Regions from separate parts of the Streptomyces sp. NPDC002793 genome, predicted to be linked through region 2. Evidence: riboswitches for the same ligand, from Rfam matches in the RefSeq annotation. Region 2 holds a riboswitch; each other region holds the start of a gene.

Region 1 (7,373 bases), on a different contig from region 2:
GGAGCGCCGCATCGACCGCGAGCTGCGGGACGCGCGACGGGACCAGGAGGCGACGCCGCCGCGTGAGGCGGGCGCCGCGCAGCCGGTCGTGGTCACGCGGCGCCCGTACCTCAGGTCCTGGGCGCGGATCTAGAAGTCGTCGTCGAAGCCGACGGAGCCCTCCACCGCCACCTGGTAGGCGGAGGGGCGGCGCTCGAAGAAGTTGGTCAGCTCCTGCACCCCCTGGAGCTCCATGAACGAGAACGGGTTCTCCGAACCGTAGAGAGCGGGAAAACCGAGCCGGGTGAGCCGCTGGTCGGCGACGCACTCCAGGTACTGGCGCATCGACTCGGTGTTCATCCCCGGCAGGCCCTCGCCGCACAGGTCGCGGCCGAACTGCAGTTCCGCCTCGACGGCCTCCTTCAGCATGTCGGTGACCTGCTGCTGGAGGGCGTCGTCGAAGAGGTCGGGCTCCTCCTTGCGGACGGTGTCCACGACCTCGAAGGCGAAGTTCATGTGCATCGTCTCGTCACGGAACACCCAGTTGGTGCCCGTGGCGAGACCGTGCAGCAGGCCTCGTGAGCGGAACCAGTAGACGTACGCGAAGGCGCCGTAGAAGAACAGCCCCTCGATACAGGCGGCGAAGCAGATCAGGTTGAGCAGGAAGCGCCTGCGGTCGGCCTTCGACTCCAGCCGCTCGATCTTCTCGACCGAGTCCATCCACCGGAAGCAGAACTGCGCCTTCTCGCGGATCGACGGGATCTCCTCGACCGCGTCGAAGGCCGCCGCGCGGTCCTCCGGGTCCGGGAGGTAGGTGTCGAGCAGCGTCAGATAGAACTGGACGTGCACGGCCTCCTCGAACAGCTGGCGTGACAGGTAGAGCCGCGCCTCGGGTGAGTTGATGTGCTTGTAGAGCGTCAGCACCAGGTTGTTGGAGACGATCGAGTCGCCCGTCGCGAAGAACGCGACCAGCCGGCCGATCATGTGCTGCTCGCCGGGGGTGAGCTTGGCGAGGTCGGAGACGTCGGAGTGCAGGTCGACCTCCTCCACCGTCCAGGTGTTCTTGATCGCGTCCCGGTAGCGCTCGTAGAAGTCCGGGTAGCGCATGGGGCGCAGGGTCAGTTCGAAGCCCGGGTCGAGCAGGTTCTTGGTCTCGTTCGTGCTCGTCACTGGCAGGCCTCGCAGGACTCGGGGTTTTCGAGGGAACAGGCGATCGCGTCCGCGTCGGGGGCGGAGGCCTGCTGCACGGGGATCGGGGCAGCGGCGGCGGCCGTCCCGGACGCCGCGCGGGCGATCCGGGTCGCAGGGCGCGAGCGCAGGTAGTACGTCGTCTTCAGCCCTTGCTTCCAGGCGTACGCGTACATCGAGGAGAGCTTGCCGATCGTCGGCGTCTCCAGGAACAGGTTCAGCGACTGGCTCTGGTCGAGGAACGGCGTACGGGCCGCCGCCATGTCGATCAGACCGCGCTGCGGGATCTCCCACGCCGTGCGGTACAGCGCCCGCACGTCCTCGGGGATCCAGGCGAAGCCCTGGACCGAGCCGCTCGCCTCCCGCAGCGCCTCGCGGGTCCGGGCGTCCCAGACGCCGAGCTTCTTCAGCTCGTCCACCAGGTAGGCGTTGACCTGGAGGAACTCACCGCTGAGCGTCTCGCGCTTGAAGAGGTTGGAGACCTGCGGCTCGATGCACTCGTACACGCCCGCGATCGAGGCGATGGTGGCCGTCGGCGCGATGGCGAGCAGCAGCGAGTTGCGCATCCCGCTCTTCGCGATCCGGGCGCGCAGCGCGTCCCAGCGCTCCGGCCAGTTCAGCTCGGTGGCGTAGTGGTCGGGGTGCAGCACGCCCCGGGCCGCGCGGGTCTCGGACCAGGCGGGCAGCGGGCCCGACCGCTCGGCGAGCGAGCAGGAGGCCTCGTACGCGGCCAGCATGATGCGCTCGGAGATCCTCGTGGACAGCGCGCGGGCCTCGGCGGAGTCGAACGGCAGCCGCAGCTGGAAGAAGACGTCCTGCAGGCCCATCGCGCCCAGACCCACGGGGCGCCAGCGGGCGTTGGACCGGCCGGCCTGCTCGGTCGGGTAGAAGTTGATGTCCACCACCCGGTCGAGGAAGGTCACCGCCGTACGGACGGTGGCGTCCAGCCGCTCCCAGTCGATGGTGCCGTCGGCGACGAACGCCCCGAGATTGACCGACCCGAGGTTGCAGACAGCCGTCTCGCCGTCGTCGGTGACCTCCAGGATCTCGGTGCAGAGATTCGAGGAGTGCACGACGCGGCCCGGCTCGGCGGTCTGGTTCGCGGTCCGGTTGGAGGCGTCCTTGAACGTCATCCAACCCTGCCCGGTCTGCGCGAGCGTCCGCATCATCCGCCCGTACAGCTCACGGGCCGGCAGGGTCTTGCGGGCGAGCCCCTTGGCCTCGGCGGCCCGGTACGCGGCGTCGAACGCGTCGCCCCACAGGTCCACCAGCTCGGGGGTGTCCGCCGGTGAGAAAAGCGACCAGTCGGTGTCCGCGTCGACGCGACGCATGAACTCGTCCGGGATCCAGTGCGCCAGATTGAGGTTGTGCGTACGCCGCTGGTCCTCGCCGGTGTTGTCGCGCAGCTCCAGGAACTCCTCGATGTCCGCGTGCCAGGTCTCCAGGTAGACGGCGGCGGCACCCTTGCGACGGCCGCCCTGGTTGACCGCGGCGACCGAGGCGTCGAGCGTCTTCAGGAACGGCACGATGCCGTTGGAGTGCCCGTTGGTGCCACGGATGAGTGAACCCCGGGCACGGATGCGGGAGTACGAGAGGCCGATGCCGCCCGCGTGCTTGGAGAGGCGCGCCACCTGGTGGTAGCGGTCGTAGATCGAGTCGAGCTCGTCCAGCGGCGAGTCCAGCAGGTAGCAGGAGGACATCTGCGGGTGGCGCGTGCCGGAGTTGAAGAGGGTGGGGGAGGAGGGCAGGTAGTCGAGCCGGCTCATCAGGCCGTACAGCGCGGCCACTTCCTCCAAGGCGCGCTCGGAGGTGTCCTCGGCGAGGCCGGCGGCGACACGCAGCAAGAAGTGCTGCGGGGTCTCCACGACCTCACGGGTGAGCGGGTGGCGCAGCAGATAGCGGCTGTGCAGGGTCCGCAGCCCGAAGTAGCCGAAGCGGTCGTCGGCGCCGTCGGCGAGCGCCTGGTCGACGAGCGCGTCGAGGGCGGTGGCGTGCAGCGTGACGAACTCGGCCGTACGGTCCGCGATCAGGCCTTCGCGGTGTCCGACGGCGACCGATGCCGAGAAGGAGACGGCGCCCTGGCCCGCGGCCTCGTCCGCGACGGCCCGGGTGAGGAGCCGGGCGGCGAGCCGGGAGTAGGCCGGGTCCTCGGAGATCAGGCCCGCGGCCGCCTCGGTGGCCAGCGAGCGCAGCTCGGCCTCGTCCGACCGTGCGTTGCGGCCGCGCAGCGCGGCGGCGGCCACCCGTCCCGGGTCGGTGTCGGGCAGATCGGCGGCGAGGTCGGTCAGGGTCCGCAGCAGCGCGGTCCCGGGGGCGTCGGTCGTACGGCCTTCGGGTTCCGCGGCTGAAACCGGATCGGCGGGCGCGATGGTCACTGGGGGCTATCCCTCGCTCGGCTCAGGGCCTGCGGGAGCGGGGCAGCCGGGCACGGCGGCGCCCGGGGGAGGGGGCAGCACGGCGCACGGCGTCCACCGGCCCTCCGCGGGGCCCGGACGTCTCGGCGTCCGGTTCGGTCGAGCCGGACGCACTGTCGACAGGTCTTCGGACTTCGGGATGCGCGAAAGCACACCGATCACACCGTTGCGGGACAGTTCCGGATTCACACCGGATTCCCCTGCGGCGACAGCGAGGTCGAGCATACATGTGGGGGCTGCTTATCGAAGCAGCCCCCACATGTTGTGTCGTGGTGGGTCAGAGCTCCAGCCGGAACGTCAGGAGCGGTAGGTCCGGCAGAGGGCACCAGTCCCGCTCCGGGGTCCGTACGAAGCCGAGACGCCGGTATATCCGGTGGGCCCCCAGCATGGACCGCTGCGTCGACAGGACGACCCCATGGAGCCCTCCGGCAGCTCGTGCCCGGTCGATACAGGCCCGTACGAGCGCCTCGCCCGCACCACGTCCACGCGCCTCCGGCGAGACCGCCAGCATCCGGAACTCGGCCTCGTCCTCCCCGGCGATGTCCGCCCAGGGGCTGCCGGGCGCGACGTACGTGACGCCCCCCAGCAGGCGGCCGCCCGCGTCCTCGGCGACCAGCACCTCGGCCTCGGCCGCTCGCCGCTCCACCGCGCGGAGCTGCTCCAGGTAGGGGTCCTCGGCGCCGAAGTCCAGCAGCCCGTCCCCGAGATACGCCTGCGCGGTGATCTCGCCGAGCTCCTCGAACTGAGCCGGCCGGACCGGTCCGATCGATACGTCCATGGGCGCAGTCTGCCGCAGCCGAGATGTGCGCGCCCCCGATTTCCGGCCCGCCGCCGCATGGCCCACCGCCGCATGGAACGGCACCGCATGGAACGACGCCGTCCCGGCAGGGCGGACCCTGCCGGGACGGCGTCACGCCGTGGAGGTCAGTGACCGCCCGGCGCACCCGCCGTGGCCGGCGGGAGTTCGGCCTTGACGCCCGGGTCGCCGACGTCCGCCGTGTAGTCGGACGGAGAGGTCTCGTCCACTCCGGCCGGGGCCTTCATCGCGTTGAGGACGAAGGTCAGCACGACCACGACCACGAGGTTCAGCACGAACGCGGTGAGCCCGATGTACCCGATCTCGCCGATGCCCGGGATCTCCTTGGAGGACCCGCCGAAGTGCTTCTGCGTCGGGCTGGCGACGCCGTACGCGGCCACCGTGCCGTAGATCATGCCGACCGCCCAGCCCGCGATCAGGGCCCAGCGGTGGAACCACCGGGTGAACAGGCCGCCCACCAGGGCCGGCATGGTCTGGAGGATCCAGATACCGCCCAGCAGCTGGAAGTTGATTGCGACCGTCTTGTCCATGGTGAGGACGAAGGCCAGCGCGCCGACCTTGACCAGCAGCGAGACCAGCTTGGAGATCTTGGTCTCCTGGGCCGGGGTCGCGTCGGGCTTGATGAAGTCCTTGTAGATGTTGCGGGTGAAGAGGTTGGCCGCGGCGATCGACATGATCGCGGCCGGCACCAGGGCGCCGATGCCGATCGCGGCGAAGGCCACGCCCGCGAACCAGTCGGGGAACATGTTCTCGAACAGCTGGGGGATCGCGAGCTGGCCGTTGTCCACCTTGATCCCGGCGGCGATCGCCATGAATCCGAGCAGGGCCAGCAGACCCAGCATCAGCGAGTACAGCGGCAGGATCGTGGTGTTGCGCCGGATCACCTCACGGCTGCGGCTGGAGAGCGTCGCCGTGATCGAGTGCGGGTACATGAAGAGGGCCAGGGCGGAGCCGAGAGCCAGCGTGGCGTAGCCCCACTGGCCCATGTCGCCGGGCACGAGCGCACCGCGCGGCTGCCCCGTCGCCTCGTTGGTCTGCGCGAACGCCTCGCCCGCCTTGGCGAAGATGTCGTCGAAGCCGCCGAGCTTGATCGGGATGTAGATGATCGCCACGGCGATGACCAGGTAGATCAGCCCGTCCTTGACGAACGCGATGAGCGCGGGAGCGCGCAGCCCCGAGGAGTAGGTGTACGCGGCGAGGACGGCGAAGGCGATCAGCAGGGGCAGGTCCTTGATGAACCAGTGCGTGGTCTCGCCGCCGCCGACGCCCATGACGTCCAGCACGGCCTGGATGCCGACCAGCTGGAGCGCGATGTACGGCATCGTGGCGAGGATGCCGGTGAGGGCGATCGCCAGCGAGAGCCCCTTCGAACCGAAGCGGCCACGGACGAAGTCCGAGGTGGTGACGTAGCCGTGCTTGTGCGACACCGACCAGAGGCGCGGCAGGAAGGTGAAGATCAGCGGGTAGACCAGGATCGTGTACGGGACGGCGAAGAAGCCGGCCGCGCCCGCCGCGTAGATCGCCGCGGGCACCGCGACGAAGGTGTACGCCGTGTAGAGGTCGCCGCCGAGCAGGAACCAGGTGACCCAGGTGCCGAACGACCGTCCGCCCAGGCCCCATTCGTCGAGGCTCGCCTCGTTCTCGGCCTTGCGCCAGCGCGCTGCCATGAATCCGATGACCGTGACGGCCACGAAGAAGAAGATGAATACGGCGAGTGCGACGCCGTTCACGCCGTCCTTCATGCCGACGCACCCCCCTTGCGGGCGCGCTGGTCACGCTGCCACAGCTTGTACGCGATCATGGTGAGAGCGGTCGAGATGACCACCCAGAGCATCTGGTACCAGTAGAAGAACGGGATGCCGATGAAGGTCGGTTCGACCCGCGCGTACGAACTGACCCAGAGCATCGCCACGAACGGGGCGATCAGGCAGAGCCCGATGATCACCCTGGTGGGTGTCACCGTCGGTGGTTTCGTATCGTTTTCCTCTGGCATGTGGCGGCTCCGTCCCCTCGCTGATCACCTGTTGCAACGCGCAGGAAATCTAAGCGAGAGTTCCGACCACCGTCACCCCCCGTCCGCATTGCGGTCCTGCAACGGTCCGGTGTGGCCCGAAATGACTGATCCCCCTGCGGCGGCAGGGGGATCATGAGGTGTCAGGCGCCCGGCGCCGTCTCAGTCGTTGGGACGCTTGAGCCGGGCGACGAACTTGTACCGGTCGCCCCGGTAGACCGAGCGCACCCACTCCACCGGTTCGCCGTCCCCGTCGATCGAGTGCCGGGACAGCATGAGCATCGGAAGGCCCACGTCCGTGCCGAGCAGTCCCGCCTCGCGCGGTGTGGCGAGCGAGGTCTCGATGGTCTCCTCGGCCTCGGCGAGCCGGACGTCGTACACCTCGGCCAGGGCCGTGTAGAGCGAGGTGTACTTCACCAGTGAACGCCGCAGCGCGGGAAAGCGTTTGGCCGACAGATGAGTGGTCTCGATGGCCATCGGCTCACCGCTGGCGAGCCGGAGCCGCTCGATCCGCAGCACCCGCCCTCCCGTCGTGATGTCCAGCAGCCCGGCGAGCGTGTCGTCCGCCGTGACGTAGCCGATGTCCAGCAGCTGGGACGCGGGTTCCAGGCCCTGGGCGCGCATGTCCTCGGTGTACGAGGTCAGTTGCAGGGCCTGGGAGACCTTCGGCTTGGCGACGAAGGTGCCCTTGCCCTGGATGCGCTCCAGCCGGCCCTCGACGACCAGCTCCTGGAGCGCCTGGCGCACGGTGGTGCGTGAGGTGTCGAACTCCGCGGCCAGGGTCCGTTCGGGTGGCACCGGGGTGCCGGGTGGCATGGTGTCCGTCATCTCCAGGAGATGGCGCTTGAGTCGGTAGTACTTCGGGACACGTGCGGTACGCGCTCCCGGGCCCGCACCGGTCTCGCTCGTACTGCTGCCCCCGTCGGCACCCATGGCCCGCCTTCCCGACTGCTGCGTTGCTGCC
Region 2 (7,373 bases):
CGTTCCGCCGCCCCGCGGGCGGAACGCCCGAAGAGCGACTGGAACTCGCCTACGACCGGTTGCGGATCCTCAACCTCTCCCTGGACAGCGGAGCACGCCTCGCCGCCGACCCCCGCGCGCTGGCCGCTCTGCACGCCTGGCTCGGCCCGGTGGACCCCGCGCTGACCACCGTGGCGGGCATCCACTACAACCTCTTCCTCGGCAGCCTCCTCGACCACGAGTGCGCGGGCCGCCGTGACCTGTCCGACTTCCTGACGATGCGGCGCATCGGCACCTTCCTCTGCACGGAGGTGGCGCACGGCAACAACGCGGCAGCCATGGAGACCACCGCGACCTATGACGCCGAGCGGGACGGCTTCGTCCTGCACACCCCGAACGCGGGCGCGCAGAAGTTCATGCCCAACACCAGCCCGGCGGGCGGAGCCAAGTCCGGACTGGTCGCCGCACGCCTGGTGGCCGACGGGTCCGACCACGGGGTGCGGCTCTTCCTGGTGCCCCTCACCGACGACGTACAGGCGCTGCCGGGCGTGCGCGTACGGCCTCTGCCGGCCCGGATGGGTAGCCCGGTGGACCACTGCCTGACCTCGTTCGACCGGCTCTTCGTGGCGCGGGACGCCCTGCTGGGCTCCGGTGAGGAAGGCGAGGCGACGGGGAAGTTCAGGACCGGTCCGGGGGACAGGCGGCGGCGTTTCCAGACCTCCATCGGGCGGGTCGTCCCCGGCCGGATCTCCATGAGCGCCTGCGCCGCGGGTTCGGCCCGCGCGACCCTGGCCGTCGCCGTGCGCTACGGCGGCCACCGGCTGATCTCCGGAACCAGGGGAGCGGCTCCGGTGCCCGTCAACGCGCACCGGACCCACCACGGGCCGCTCGCCTCGGCCATGGCCACGGTCTTCGCCATGAGCCTGCTCCACCGCCGGGCGCAGAAGCACTGGGAGACCTGCGGCGACGGGGACGGCCGGAGGGACGCGGGCAGGCTCGTCGACGTGGCCAAGGCGTGGATCACCTGGCGGGCCCGTGACGTCATCGTCGAGAGCCGTGAGCGCTGCGGTGCGCAGGCCTTGTTGGAGAACAACGGCATGACCGAACTCGTCACGGGGGTGGAGGGAGCCATCACCGCGGAGGGCGACAACATCGCCCTGTACGCCAAGGCCGCGGCGGAGATGCTCTTCGCGGCCGACCCCCGCGAGGACGGCGCCCCGGGCCCGGTCGCGTGCCGCGGTGACCTGGCCGATCCGCGCTTCCTGGGCCAACTCCTCGCAGCGGTCCAGGACATCTGGTTCGCCCGGGCGAGGCGCCGCGCGCAGCGTGCGCCCGACGTCGATCTCTTCCAGCGGTGGAACACGGCCGCGGGTCCCGCTCTGCGTGGGGTCGATGCCTACGCCTACCGGGAGGCAGCCGCGGCCTACGCGGAGGCGCGGGCGGCGCTGCCCGAGGGCGCCGCCAGGGACAGGCTGGGAGAGCTGGAGCGGCTGTTCGCCGTCGAATGGGTGGCCCGCAACAGCGGTGATCTGCTGGCCGCGGGTCTCCTGAGCGGGGATCAGGTCGAAGCCCTGCCGGAGACCGCCGAGCAGCTCGTCGCGGCCGTCGCCGCCCACGCCCGGCAACTGACCGAATCCTTCGCCCTGCCCGAGGCGCTGCTCGCCGACTGGCCGATCGCCGGACCCGGCTACGCGGAGGCCTACGACGACCCCCGCGGCTCCTGGAACGCCCGCCCGACGGACGCCCGATGAGCGCCGCGGTCAAGGGGCCGGCCGGGTACGTCCGCCTCGGGGAGCGCCTGGAGATCCTGGGGCTGCGCGTCGTTCTGCTGGCCTACTGGGGCACGGTGTCCGTGCTCGCGCAGCGGAGCGCGAAGCCGTGGCCGCGAGGCGGCGAATCGGTTCGCCCCAAGGGCTGACCCGCCCGAAGACCGGTACGGGGGGCGTCCGTCCGCCTCCGTACCGGCCGTCGGCCCCGAGGCCCACGACGTCCCGCGTGATAGCTTGCAGAAGCCAGTCACACTCCACGTGGAGTCAGGGAATCCGGTGCGAATCCGGAGCTGACGCGCAGCGGTGAGGGGGACGGGCGGGGCCACAGCCACTGGGACACCCTCGGGTGCACCGGGAAGGCGCCTCGTCCGGACGAACCCGAGTCCGAAGACCTGCTGGCACCCGCTTCCGCACCGGGAGCGGAACACCGTAGCGGGCTCCGCGCATGAGCCCAGAGACGCCGAGGGACTCCGTGCCGCCCATAGCCAGCACCGTACGCCGAACCACCCTGCTCCTCACGGGACTCGTCCTGCTGACCGCCTGCGGCGGCAGCGGATCCACCACAGCCGCGAAGAGCGGGGGCGGCGCCGGATACCCGGTGACGCTGAAGAACTGCGGACGCACCGTGACCGTCGACGCAGCCCCGCAGCACGCGGTCTCACTGGACCAGGGATCCACGGAGATCCTCCTGTCCCTGGGGCTAGCGGACCGGATCGCCGCCACCTCCACCTGGACCGACCCCGTGATGAAGGGGCTGGAGAAGGACGAGGCCGAGGTCCCCCGCATCGCGGAGAACCGCCCCTCCTCGGAGAAGGTCCTCGACCAGGAACCCGACTTCGTCAGCGCCTCCTTCGAATCGACCCTCGGCAAGGGCGGCGTAGCCCCCCGCGAGCAGTTCGAGGACCTCGGTGTGCCGACCTACGTCTCGCCCTCCGACTGCACGGCCAAGGACAACAGCGGGAGCGGCGACGGCTCCCGTACGGATCCGCTGACCATGGACAGCGTCTACACCGAAGTGCGCGAACTGTCCCAGGTGTTCGGCGTACCCGAGCGGGGCGACGCGCTCGTCCACCGCCTCGAGGCCCGTATCGGCGAGGCGACCGAGGGCATGGACGCCTCCGGAACCACGATGCTCTACTGGTTCGCCAACGCCGAAGCACCCTACCTGGCGGGCTGCTGCGGAGCCCCCGGCATCATCACCGAGGCGCTCGGCGCGAAGAACGTCTTCGACGACACCCACGAGGAATGGCCCCAGATCAACTGGGAGACCGTCGCCGACCGCGACCCCGACGTGCTGGTCATCGGCGACCTGACCCGCAAGTCGCAGACGGCCGAGAGCGCCGCGAAGAAGATCGAGTTCCTGGAGTCCAACCCCGCCACGAGGAACATGGACGCCGTGCGGCACAAGCGGTACATCCTGCTCAGCGGCCAGGCCATGAACCCCTCCGTCCGGACCGTGGAGGGCGTGGAGCGCGTCGCCGCGGGGCTGCGTTCGTTCGGACTCGCCGGGTGACGAAGACCGAACACGCCCCGGACCTACAGGTGGAGCCGCCGCCGCCGGCCCGCCCGGCCGCAGGCACCCGGATCCTTCGCGACGGTGTCCTGTGGAGCGCCGGGACCGCCCTGCTGCTCCTGTCCGTCGCGGTCACCGTCACGATCGGCCCCGCCCGCATCTCCGTCCCCGACGTCTGGTCGGCGGTGGCCTCCCACCTCGGCCTCACCGACGCGGGGCTGACCCCCATACGCGACGGCATCATCTGGAACCTGCGGATGCCCCGCACACTGCTCGCCGCGGTGTGCGGGGCGGGGCTCGCGGTGTGCGGGACCGTGATGCAGTCGCTGCTGCGCAACCCCCTCGCGGACCCGTTCGTCCTGGGCGTCTCCTCCGGGGCGTCCACCGGGGCGGTCGTCGTCGTCGTCCTGGGCGTCGGCGGGGGAGCGGTGTCGATCTCGGCCGGCGCCTTCGTCGGTGCCCTGTGCTCGTTCGCCCTCGTCCTGGTGCTCAGCCACGTCCTCGGCGGCTCCACCGACCGGGTGGTCCTCTCCGGGGTCGCCGCCATGCAGCTCTTCTCCGCGCTCACCTCGTTCGTCGTGATGACGGCCGCCGACGCGGAACAGACCCGGGGCGTGCTGTTCTGGCTGCTCGGCTCCTTGAGCGGCGTCGGCTGGGGAGACGTGTGGATGTGCTCCGCCGTGCTGGCCGTGACCCTGCTGATCTGCCTCGGACACGCCCGTACCCTCGACGCCTTCGCCTTCGGCCAGGACGCCGCGGCCGCCCTCGGGGTGCACGTGGCACGCACCCGGATCGTGCTGCTCTGCACCACCGCGCTGCTGACGGCTGCCCTCGTCAGCTCGGCGGGTGCCATCGGGTTCGTCGGCCTCGTCCTGCCGCACGCAGCCCGGGCACTCACCGGGTCCGGCCACCGGAGGCTGCTGCCGGTGACGGCGCTCACCGGAGCCGTGTTCCTGGTCTGGGTCGACACCCTGGCCAGGACCGTCCTCGACCCGCAGGAGGTCCCGGTCGGCGTCGTCACGTCCCTCATCGGGGTGCCCGCCTTCGTCCTGGTCCTCTACCGCACGAGGAGGAGCGCATGACCCGGACGGGCCCACCCGGAGACGGGCTGCGGGCCGCACGGGTCAGCAGGGAGGCCGGCGGACGGATCGTCCTCGACGACGTGAGCATCGCGCCGCCGCCCGGCACCACCGTAGGACTGCTGGGGCCGAACGGCTCCGGCAAGACCACGCTGCTGCGGGTGATGGCGGGCGTGCTCACCCCCGGCGCGGGCGTCGTCACCCTCGACGGCCGCACCCTCGCCGCGACCGGCAGACGAGAGGTGGCTCGACGCGTGGCCGTCGTCGACCAGCACGCGGTCACCCAGGTCGACCTGAAGGTGCTGGACGTCGTACGCCTCGGCCGCATCCCGCACCGGCGTGCCTGGTCCGCGCCCGGCACCGAGGACGAGACCGTCGTACGGGAGGCCCTGGCCCGCACGGGGCTGGCCGACCGTGCCGGACAGTCCTGGCACACCCTGTCCGGAGGCGAGCGCCAGCGCGTCCAGATCGCCCGTGCCCTGGCCCAGCAGCCACGTGAACTCCTGCTGGACGAACCCACGAACCACCTGGACATCCAGCACCAGCTGGAACTCCTGGCGCTGGTCGCCGCGCTGCCCGTCACCACGGTGGTCGCCCTGCACGACCTCAACCTGGCCGCGATGTTCTGCGACCGGGTCACCGTCATGAAGGAAGGCCGTGTGGTGGCCGGCGGAACGCCCTCGGAGGTGATCACCGAGGAACTCATCGCCGATGTCTACCGGGTGCGCGCGGTGGTGACGCCGGAAGGACCGGACGGGCGGCCGTCGGTGCGGTTCCTGCCGGGGCAAGCCGTCCACGGACGGCGGAAGTGTGACGAGAGGGCGGGCCCGTGAACCGCCCGGGTCCGCCCCTCGCTATGGCCGTGCGGCCTTTCGCCGCTGTCTGAGTGAGGGGTCAGCGACGACGTCCCTGGCCGAACTCGCCGCCCATGTCCTTGCCGCTGCCCGTGTCCTTGCCGTCCGCGTAGTCGATCTTCTCCTTGCGGAGCTCGGCGGAGACTTCCTTCTGCTCGGTGACCCTGCTGGTTTCGAGGTGGACCCGTTCCACGGGGACCGCCTCCTTGCGGACGGTGGCTCGTTCGGCGTGCAGGGTGACTTCCACGTCCTGCTCACCGAGTTCGCGCCCCTTCATGCCCGTCCCCTTCTCGCCGGGCTGCAGAGGCTCGCGGACCACACGTACCTCCTCGTGGGACACGGGTACCGTCCGGGTGACGTTCTCGGTCACGACGTACTTGTGCAGCCGCGCCCTCCCGCTCTCGTACTCCTCCGTGCCGACTTGGAGTTGCTCCTCGGACCGGATCATGTCCTGGCCCGCGGCGGACCGTTCGGCTCCGGCTCCCGCGAGCGGGCGCGACGTGGAAGAGGTGTCCATGTCGCGGTGCCTGCCCGTACCGGCGGTGGTGCCGGTGGCCTTCGCCTGGCCGGTGGTACGAGCGGTTCCGGCAGCGCCGGCAGCACCGGCCGCTCCCATGGCTCCCGTTCCGGTCGTCGTGCGCGCGTCACCGCGCGTTCCGGCGGTACCGGTGCCCTTCCTGGTCATCCCGTAGTGCCGGTACAGCTCCTCCTCCTCCGACACGGAGAGGTGTGCGTCCGCGTCCACCCGGGGCGCGTCCTTGACGCGGTCCTTCGGATGCGAGACGTGCAGGTCGGAGCCCACGCGGCGGGCTCCTGCCAGCGGTACGAAGCTCTCCTTCATACCGAACATGCCGGTCTTGACGGTGATCCAGTCGGGCTTGCCGGTGTCGTCGTCGACGTACACCCGGCCCACCGTGCCGACCTTCTCCCCGTCGCTGTCGTAGACGGTCAGACCGTCGAGTTCTCCGGAATCCGTGAAACCGTCAGCGGCTCCCATGGCCGATTCCTCCTCGCCCGGGCGCGTCCTGCGGTCGGTTCCAGCAGAGGAGGCGCGTCCGGATTCCATCGCGCCTCACCCGGTTGGACGGTGCAACTTCCCGGCCGGTGTGCGGAGCGGTCAGGAGCACCGGGAAGGGGCGGTGGCCCCGTTCCACGCGGGTATCGGCCCACGACGGGCGCTACGCCATTCGAGTGAGCACTCTCCCGGGTGCGCCGGATGTGCGGCCTCCGCCCCGCCGTATGATCGACGCGCTGCCGCCGACCGTCGGCCCGGCCGGTCAGGGGAGGTGCGCCATCGGATCCGCAGGAATCCACCTGCCCCGGCAGCGCGGCGAACTGCTGGCCCGGCACGAGGACGGTCACGGGCTCCACCATCTCGTCTGGCGGCTGGGGCCCGGCTGGCGGGTGTGCAGCAGCGCCGTGCTCGGCGGCGGCATCGGCCCCCGTGCCTGGATTCTGAACGCTCAGGTCCCCGGCGGTTACCCCCGGCTCGACCCCGACCGGCACCTCGCGGAGATCGCGGCGGCGGCCGAGCTCGACGGCCCGGGAGCCGGGCTGATGACGGCGGCCGATGTCACCGCGTACGCCGTCGCCGACGACGGGGGCGTGACCGCGACGGTCACCAGCGGCCTCGGCGTACGGGGATGGGCCGCCGCCCCCGCCGAAGGGACCGACGGTCCGCCGCAGCCCGGCACCGTCAACATCGTCGTCACCCTGCCCGTGGCCCTCTCCGACGCCGCCCTGGTCAACGCGGTGGCCACCGCCACCGAGGCGAAGGTCCAGGCGCTCGTGGAGGCCGGCCTCGACTGCTCCGGTACGCCGACGGACGCGGTGTGCGTGGCCGCGCCCGCCCCGGGAGGGCAGCCCGGCGAAGCGTTCGCCGGACCGCGCTCACGCTGGGGCGCGCGACTCGCCAGAGCCGTGCACCGCGCCACTCTGGAGAGCGCGCTGCGGCAGTCTTGAGGCCCGCACCGACGAAGGGAACCTCCCCATGACCACCGCATTCCCCGCCCCCGGCGCACCGACCGTCGCGGTCCTCGGCACCGGCATCATGGGATCCGGGATGGCGCGCAGCCTGCTCAGGGACCGGCTCCCCGTCCGGGTCTGGAACCGCACCCGCTCCAGGGCGGAGCCGCTGGCCGCCCACGGTGCCACCGTGACGGACACGGCGGAGGAGGCC
Region 3 (7,373 bases), on a different contig from region 2:
CGATGTTGCCGGCCGGGCTCTGCGCGGCCACGCAGATCTGCTCCAGCTTGACCCAGACCGCCCAGTTGCCCAGCGGGGTGAGGGTGGCGTGGCCGTCGCCGAGCGTGAGGGCGCCGACGGAGGCGAGGCCTTCGAGGGCCCAGTCGAGCAGCAGCGCGTTCAGGTCGGCGGACTGCCCGACCGCGGAGGCGGGCTGCTCCTGGGGCCCGTAAGGCACCTCGCACCGCTCCTCGTGGAGTTCCGCGACGCGCTGTCCGAGCAGATCGAGGAGTGCGGGCACGGTGACCGCGCCCGCCGAGAGCTGGAGGAGGGAGAGCACCTGGGGCACGGCCTCGACGGCTTCCGCCACGGCGGTGGCCTCGATGCCGTCGGGAGAGGCGTGGACGAGCGACCATGCGTCGAAGAGCGCGACCCAGCCTCGGAGCACGGCGGAGTCGTCGCGGTCCCAGGCGCGCAGGCGCCAGCCCGGGCGGGCGGTGTCGCCGTGCATCTCGATGAGGCCGGCCAGTCTGGCCCGGTCCCATCCGGCCATCACCTGGGCCGGGGACAGATCCAGCGCGGCGGCGGCCCGTTCCAGGGCCCGGGCGGCGAGCGGGACCGAGCCCGGGCTCGTGCCGTCCGCCGCCCAGTGGGCGATCCGCACGGCGTCGGCCAGGACGGCCCTGGCCTGCCGTGCCAGTTCAGCCGGTGGCGGTGTGCCCTCGGGTGGGCGGGGGGCCGGCCTGGTGCGCCGGGTCGTCACGGCCTTACGGGCGGTCGCCTGGGGTCGCGGGCGGACAAGTCGCAGCCTGGAGTCGCGCGGGGTACGGGACGTCACGAGGAGCAGTCTTGCCTCTGACGGGCCGAAAGCCCAAACGGAGGCCGCGTCACCGGGATTCGAGAGGCACCGCGGCCGGGGAACCAACCGGGCGGTTCCGTCGCATCAGCTCACATCAGGGGCGTGAGGAAGCGCCGGAGCGCCTCTTCGTAGCCGGCCGGGTCGGCGTTCCACATCGCCGCATGCGGAGCCTGCGGTACGGAGTGCAGGGTCACCAGGTCGGGGCGGCGTGCGGCGAGTTCCCGGGACGGCTGCCAGGGGGCGAGGGTGTCGTCGGGGCCGTGGACGACGAGCGTCGGGGCGTGCAGCGCCGTCGGCACGGAGGTCCGCAGGAGTGGGGCGCCGTGCAGCCCGGTCTGCCCCTGGGCGGCCCGGACGGCCAGCGGCAGCAGCGCGGAGGGCACGCCCCGGGCGGAGGCGAGCGCGCGCAGGGTGGTCCTCCAGTCCAGGACCGGGGAGTCGAGGACGAGTCCGCTGATGCGATCGCGGAGGGCGGAGTTGACGGCCGCGTGCAGGGCCATCGAGGCGCCCGAGGACCAGCCGTGGAGAATGACCTTCTCGGCGCCGTAGCGCACGGCGTAGCGGATGGCCGCGTCCAGGTCCCGCCATTCGGACTCGCCGAGGTGGGCGAGTCCGTCCGGGGAGCGCGGGGCGCCCTCGTCGCCGCGGTAGGCCAGGTCGAGCACGGGGAGCTGCTGGGCGTGGAGGAATCCCATCACGTTCATGGGGTGGTCCCGGGTGGTGCCGAGGCCGTGCACGGTGATCACCCAGGTGTCACGGACACCGGGTACGAACCAGGCGGGCAGAGGTCCGAGTTCACCGGGGATCTCGACCTCCTTGTACGCGAGGCCGAGGGCGGTGAGCGGGTCGCCGCGGTGGAGCTCCGGGGTGAGGCGGACCCGGGCGCCCGGTTTCAGGCTGCCGAGGGTCACGCGTTCCAGCCGGCGGACGACGGTGTCGGCGGAGGCCGTGGAGCCACCCGGCTGTTCGATCACCGGGCCGACCACGGCGTGGACACCACGGCCGGTCAGCCCGTACGTGCCGGGGCGCAGCGCGGTGAAGGAGCGGGTCAGGGTGATCTGCCCGGCCGCGGTGGCGTGCACGGTGAGCCGGCGGTCGGCCGGAAAGGGGCGTGGCGAGGGCGCCCCGAGGGCGGCGTCGCTGGCGTAGCGGCCGGCGGCGACCGCTGCCGCGCCGACGCCGAGGATCGAGGTGGCGGCCACTGCCGCCGCTGTTGCCGGGCGCACGGCTCAAGTCTCCCGGGCCACGGCGCCGACGGCCAGTGGGCATCGGCCGTACGGTGGCTAACCGGGCTGGCCGTACCCCTCCAGGGCGTCCTGCACCTCGCGCAGCTGGGCCGGGGTGAGGAGGCTCGGCCGGTGGCCGGGTACGGAGCTGGCGGTGAGCCAGAGCCTGCACATCCATTCGAGCTGGGCGGTGCGGTCGTACGCCTCGTCGAGAGTGGCCCCGTAGGCGACGGTGCCGTGGTTGCGCAGCAGGCAGGCGGTGCGGTCGCGCAGGGCGGCCAGCATGTTGTCGGCGAGCTCCCTCGTCCCGTAGCGCGCGTAGGCGGCGGTGCGGACGGGGCCGCCGAGCATGGCTGCGGCGTAGTGCACGAGCGGCACCTCGGGGACGAGGGTGGAGACGGCCGTGGCATGCACGGCGTGGGTGTGGACGACGGCGGCGGCGTCGGTGTCGCGGTAGACGGCCAGGTGGAGCGGGAGCTCACTGGTCGGGACCAGGTCGCCGAGGACCTGTCGCCCTTCGAGGTCGACGCCGACCGCGTCTCCCGGGCCGAGCCGGTCGTAGGGCACCCCGCTGGGGGTGACCAGGACGGTCCCGCCGACCCTGGCCGACACGTTGCCCGAGGTGCCGACGACCAGGCCGTCCGCCGCCGTCCGCCGGGCCGTCTCAACGACCCCGCCCCAGGCCCGCTCCACCGCGTCCGTGCGCATGTCACTCATGCGGGTGATCCTAGGGGGCGTCCGAGGCCGCGTGACCGACATCTCCTCAAGGGGACACATTGGACATCCAGCCGGACGGCGGGCGACGGGTGGGGCCGGTTCCCGCAACGGAACGAGAGCCTCCGGCAACGCGGAACCCACACAAGCGGAATCCACCTACGCGCTTGGGGTCACCATGAAGCCCCGCCCAGTTCATCTTCCGTTCATTCTGGTTGCTTACGTTCCACGTGCCAATGACGTCGAACGATTGCCTGGGTAAATGGAACACATCACGCTGCTGCTCGCGATCGTGATCGTGACAGCTCTCGTGTTCGATTTCACGAACGGTTTCCACGACACCGCCAACGCGATGGCCACCACCATCTCGACCGGCGCCCTGAAGCCCAAGACAGCGGTGGCGATGTCCGCCGTTCTCAACCTCGTCGGCGCGTTCCTGTCGGTGGAGGTCGCCAAGACGATCTCCGGCGGGATCATCAATGAGAACGGCCTCAGAACCGAGGTCATCTTCGCGGCGCTCGTCGGCGCCATCCTGTGGAATCTGCTGACCTGGCTGGTCGGCCTGCCCTCCAGTTCCTCCCACGCTCTCTTCGGCGGCCTCATCGGCGCCGCGGTCATGTCGGCCGGCTGGTCCTCGATCAACGGCGGCACCGTCGTCACGAAGGTCCTGCTGCCGGCGATCGCCGCGCCCGTCGTCGCCGGCCTCGCCGCGCTGCTGGCCACGAAGCTGACGTACCGGCTGAACCGGAAGATCACGGACCCGGCGCAGCTGAAGTCGACCGCCAAGGGGTACCGCGCCGGCCAGATCGCCTCGGCCGGTCTCGTCTCGCTCGCCCACGGCACCAACGACGCGCAGAAGACCATGGGCATCATCACCCTGGCCCTGGTCACCGGCGGCGTCCTCTCCCCCGGCTCCAACCCGCCGGTCTGGGTCATCGCCTCCGCCGGTATCGCCATCGCGCTGGGCACCTACCTCGGCGGCTGGCGCATCATCCGCACCATGGGCAGCGGCCTCACCGACCTGCGCCCGCCGCAGGGCTTCGCGGCCCAGACGAGCGCGGCCACGGTCATCCTGGCCTCCTCGCACCTCGGTTTCTCCCTCTCCACCACGCAGTCCTGCTCCGGTGCCGTCATGGGCGCGGGTCTCGGACGCAAGGGAGGCGTGGTCCGCTGGTCCACCGCCACCCGGATGTTCATCGCCTGGGGGCTGACGCTTCCGGCCGCCGGACTGATCGGCGCGGGTGCCGAGTTCCTGACCAAGCAGGGCCCCTGGGGCGTCGGCGTGGTCGCCGTCCTGCTCGTCGCCGGCTCCGGCGCCATCTGGCTGGTGTCGCGCCGCAAGCCGGTCGACCACACCAACGTCAACGCGCCCGAGGGTGAGCCCGCCGGCGTCGTCACGACCGCGGTCGCGGCCGTCAGCCCGCCGCCCGCCGGTGCCGTCGCCTCCGAGCTCAAGACCACCATCCACGCTCCGGCCCCGACGGCCGAGACCCCGGCCGACCCGGCCCGGCCGGCCACGGTGTAAGGACAGATCGTATGAACATCGACTGGGCGGCTCTCGCCTCCGTCTTCGGCGTCAGCCTCGTGATCACCGTCGCACTGGTCGGCCTCTTCACCCTCGGCATCACCGGCCTGGCCAGGCAGACGCCGACGGCGGACGGCGGCGGCGGTTCCAACGCCCTGGCGCGCACCGGTGCGTACGCCTGCTTCGGGCTGTGCCTGGCCGCGGTCGCGTACGGGATCTATCTGATCGTCGCCTGACCTCCACGGACGTGGACACCGGCCGGACACACCACCTGTGTGTCCGGCCGGTGTGCGTCTGAGCACACTGAAGCCTCGCAGGTCAGCGGCAGGTTGACGGGCGTTCGCGGCGCGTGGTGGACTGCCGGAGCCATTGAGGCCGGCCGGCACACGCATGTGCCGGCCGGTCTTACGGCGACAGGAGAGGAAGCCGGTGCGAATCCGGCGCGGTCCCGCCACTGTCACCGAGGAGCAGCCTCCACACGGAAGTCACGGTCCGCCACCGCGGACTGGAAGGCCGGAGGAACTGCGGATCCGGAAGCCAGGAGACTCTCGTCGCCGGTCACGTCGAACCAGGGCGCGGACCCTGAGTGAGGACACACGCCATGCCTGGCTGCCCTGCGTCGGTCGCCGCACCACCCGCTGTGAAGGCCCTTCGAGGCGCGACGGGCGGCTGACCCGTGCGAGCCGACCGCATCTTCGCGTACGGCGCCGCAGCCGGGCTGATCGGCGACCTGCTGTTCGGTGATCCCCGTCGGGGCCACCCCGTCGCCGCCTTCGGGCGTGCCGCGGCAGGTGCCGAGAGCCGCCTGTGGCGCGATCACCGCGGCTGGGGTGCCCTGCACACGCTGGTCTGTGCCGGGGGCGCCACGGCCGCCGCCGCGCTGGCCGCCCGGGCCGTGCGGAACCGTCCCGCCGCCGCCGTGGCTCTGACCGCCGCCGCCACCTGGTCCGTCGTCGGTGGCACGTCGCTGGGCCGCGAGGCGCGTGCCGTCGGCGGGGCGCTGGCCGCCGGGGACGTCGAGCTCGCCCGGGAGCGGCTGCCGCACCTGTGCGGCCGTGATCCGCAGGCACTGGACGGACAGCAGATCGCCCGGGCGGTGGTGGAGTCCGTCGCCGAGAACACCTCGGACGCCGTCGTGGGAGCCCTCGTGTGGGGCGCGCTCGGAGGAGTGCCGGGACTGGTCGCCTTCAGGGCCGTCAACACGCTCGACGCCATGGTCGGGCACAAGTCTCCTCGCTACCGGCGCTACGGCTGGGCTTCGGCCAGGCTCGACGACGTCGCCGGCTGGCCCGGCGCCCGGCTCACCGCCCTGCTCGCCGTGGCCGCGGGGGGCCGCCCGCGCGAGGCCGTCCGGGCCTGGCGGGCCGACGCGGGCCGGCATCCCAGCCCGAACGCGGGCCCGGTGGAGGCCTCGTTCGCGGGCGCGCTCGGCGTACGCCTCGGCGGCACCCTCGCGTACGGCGGGCGGATCGAGCACCGGCCGGTGCTCAACGGCGGGGCCGGGCGGGACGTCCGGGTCACGGACATCGAACGCGCGGTGCGGTTGTCGCGCCGGGTGAGTGTGCTGGCCCTCGTCGTGTGCGCGGCGGGACGGTCGGCCCTGGGACGGAGAGTCGGATGAGCGGCGGGCTGCTGGTCGCGGGTACCACCTCGGACGCGGGCAAGAGTGTCGTCACGGCCGGGATCTGCCGGTGGCTGGTGCGCCGGGGGGTGAAGGTCGCACCGTTCAAGGCGCAGAACATGTCGCTGAACTCGTTCGTGACCCGGGAGGGCGCGGAGATCGGCCGGGCCCAGGCGATGCAGGCGCAGGCCGCCCGGGTCGAGCCGTCGGCGCTGATGAACCCGGTGCTGCTCAAACCCGGCGGTGACCGGTCGAGCCAGGTCGTCCTGATGGGGAAGCCGGTCGGCGAGATGAGTGCGCGCGGCTACCACGGGGGGCGCCAGGAGGCGTTGCTGGGGACGGTCGTGGACTGTCTGGAGCAGTTGCGCGGCACGTACGACGCCGTGATCTGCGAGGGTGCGGGCAGCCCGGCCGAGATCAACCTGCGGCGTACGGACATCGTGAACATGGGTATCGCCCGCGCCGCCCGCTTCCCCGTGCTGGTGGTCGGCGACATCGACCGGGGCGGGGTGTTCGCCTCGTTCTTCGGTACGACGGCGCTGCTGAGCCCCGAGGACCAGTCGCTGATCGCCGGATACCTCGTCAACAAGTTCCGCGGTGACGTGTCGCTGCTGGAGCCCGGCCTCGACATGCTCCTCGGGTTGACGGGCCGTCGGACGTACGGGGTCCTGCCGTACGCCCACGGGCTGGGGATCGACGAGGAGGACGGGCTGCGGGTGTCGATGCGCGGCGCCGTACGGGAGTCGGTCGTGGCGCCGCCGCACGGCGAGGACGTGCTGCGGGTGGCGGTGTGCGCCGTACCGCTGATGTCGAACTTCACCGATGTGGACGCCCTGGCGGCCGAGCCCGGTGTGGTGGTGCGGTTCGTGGACCGGGCGGAGGAGCTCGCCGACGCGGACCTGGTGATCGTGCCCGGGACGCGGGGCACCGTGAAAGCACTGGCGTGGCTGCGCGAGCGGGGGCTGGCCGACGCGCTGCGGCGGCGGGCCGCCGAGGGGCGGCCGGTGCTGGGGATCTGCGGCGGGTTCCAGGTGCTGGGCGAGCGCATCGAGGACGACGTGGAGTCGCGGGCCGGTCTGGTCGAAGGGCTCGGGCTGCTGCCGGTGCGGGTCCGCTTCGGCCGGGAGAAGGTCCTGGGGCGGCCCGTCGGTTCGGCGCTCGGGGAACCGGTCGAGGGGTACGAGATCCATCACGGCGTCGCCGAGGTGAGCGGCGGCGAGCCGTTCCTGGACGGGTGCCGGGTGGGTTCGGTCTGGGGGACGCACTGGCACGGGTCGCTGGAGAGCGACGCGTTCCGGCGGGCGTTCCTCGGTGAGGTCGCCCGGGCGGCGGGACGGCGGTTCGTCCCGGCCCCCGACACGAGCTTCGGGGCGCTGCGGGAGGAACAGCTGGACCGGCTGGGGGACCTGATCGAGGAACACGCCGACACGGACGCCCTCTGGCGGCTGA

The links. Region 2 has a riboswitch for cobalamin ahead of ABT001_RS09015 (ABC transporter substrate-binding protein). Riboswitches for the same ligand answer to the same signal wherever they lie in the genome.
Region 1: it holds a riboswitch for cobalamin, as region 2 does, so the genes downstream of both, ABT001_RS25470 (ribonucleoside-diphosphate reductase subunit alpha) here and ABT001_RS09015 (ABC transporter substrate-binding protein) in region 2, are expected to answer to the same signal.
Region 3: it holds a riboswitch for cobalamin, as region 2 does, so the genes downstream of both, ABT001_RS19590 (cobalamin biosynthesis protein) here and ABT001_RS09015 (ABC transporter substrate-binding protein) in region 2, are expected to answer to the same signal.

What each region holds. Positions count from the first base shown of each region.
Region 1 covers NZ_JBEOVL010000030.1:14,831-22,203, forward strand. The annotation lists gene ABT001_RS25460 (hypothetical protein) at 1-133, shown strand, start outside; gene ABT001_RS25465 (ribonucleotide-diphosphate reductase subunit beta) at 130-1,086, opposite strand; gene ABT001_RS25470 (ribonucleoside-diphosphate reductase subunit alpha) at 1,146-3,542, opposite strand; cobalamin riboswitch at 3,683-3,806, opposite strand; gene ABT001_RS25475 (GNAT family N-acetyltransferase) at 3,859-4,359, opposite strand; gene mctP (monocarboxylate uptake permease MctP) at 4,506-6,140, opposite strand; gene ABT001_RS25485 (DUF3311 domain-containing protein) at 6,137-6,391, opposite strand; gene ABT001_RS25490 (GntR family transcriptional regulator) at 6,572-7,342, opposite strand.
Region 2 covers NZ_JBEOVL010000007.1:90,825-98,197, forward strand. The annotation lists gene ABT001_RS09005 (acyl-CoA dehydrogenase family protein) at 1-1,730, shown strand, start outside; gene ABT001_RS09010 (hypothetical protein) at 1,727-1,897, shown strand; cobalamin riboswitch at 1,976-2,162, shown strand; gene ABT001_RS09015 (ABC transporter substrate-binding protein) at 2,194-3,261, shown strand; gene ABT001_RS09020 (FecCD family ABC transporter permease) at 3,258-4,343, shown strand; gene ABT001_RS09025 (ABC transporter ATP-binding protein) at 4,340-5,173, shown strand; gene ABT001_RS09030 (PRC and DUF2382 domain-containing protein) at 5,235-6,191, opposite strand; gene ABT001_RS09035 (adenosylcobinamide amidohydrolase) at 6,434-7,156, shown strand; gene ABT001_RS09040 (NAD(P)-dependent oxidoreductase) at 7,185-7,373, shown strand, end outside.
Region 3 covers NZ_JBEOVL010000018.1:96,171-103,543, reverse strand. The annotation lists gene ABT001_RS19615 (hypothetical protein) at 1-742, opposite strand, end outside; gene ABT001_RS19610 (alpha/beta hydrolase) at 928-2,064, opposite strand; gene ABT001_RS19605 (class II aldolase/adducin family protein) at 2,122-2,781, opposite strand; gene ABT001_RS19600 (inorganic phosphate transporter) at 3,041-4,303, shown strand; gene ABT001_RS19595 (hypothetical protein) at 4,315-4,539, shown strand; cobalamin riboswitch at 4,723-4,851, shown strand; gene ABT001_RS19590 (cobalamin biosynthesis protein) at 4,980-5,924, shown strand; gene ABT001_RS19585 (cobyric acid synthase) at 5,921-7,373, shown strand, end outside.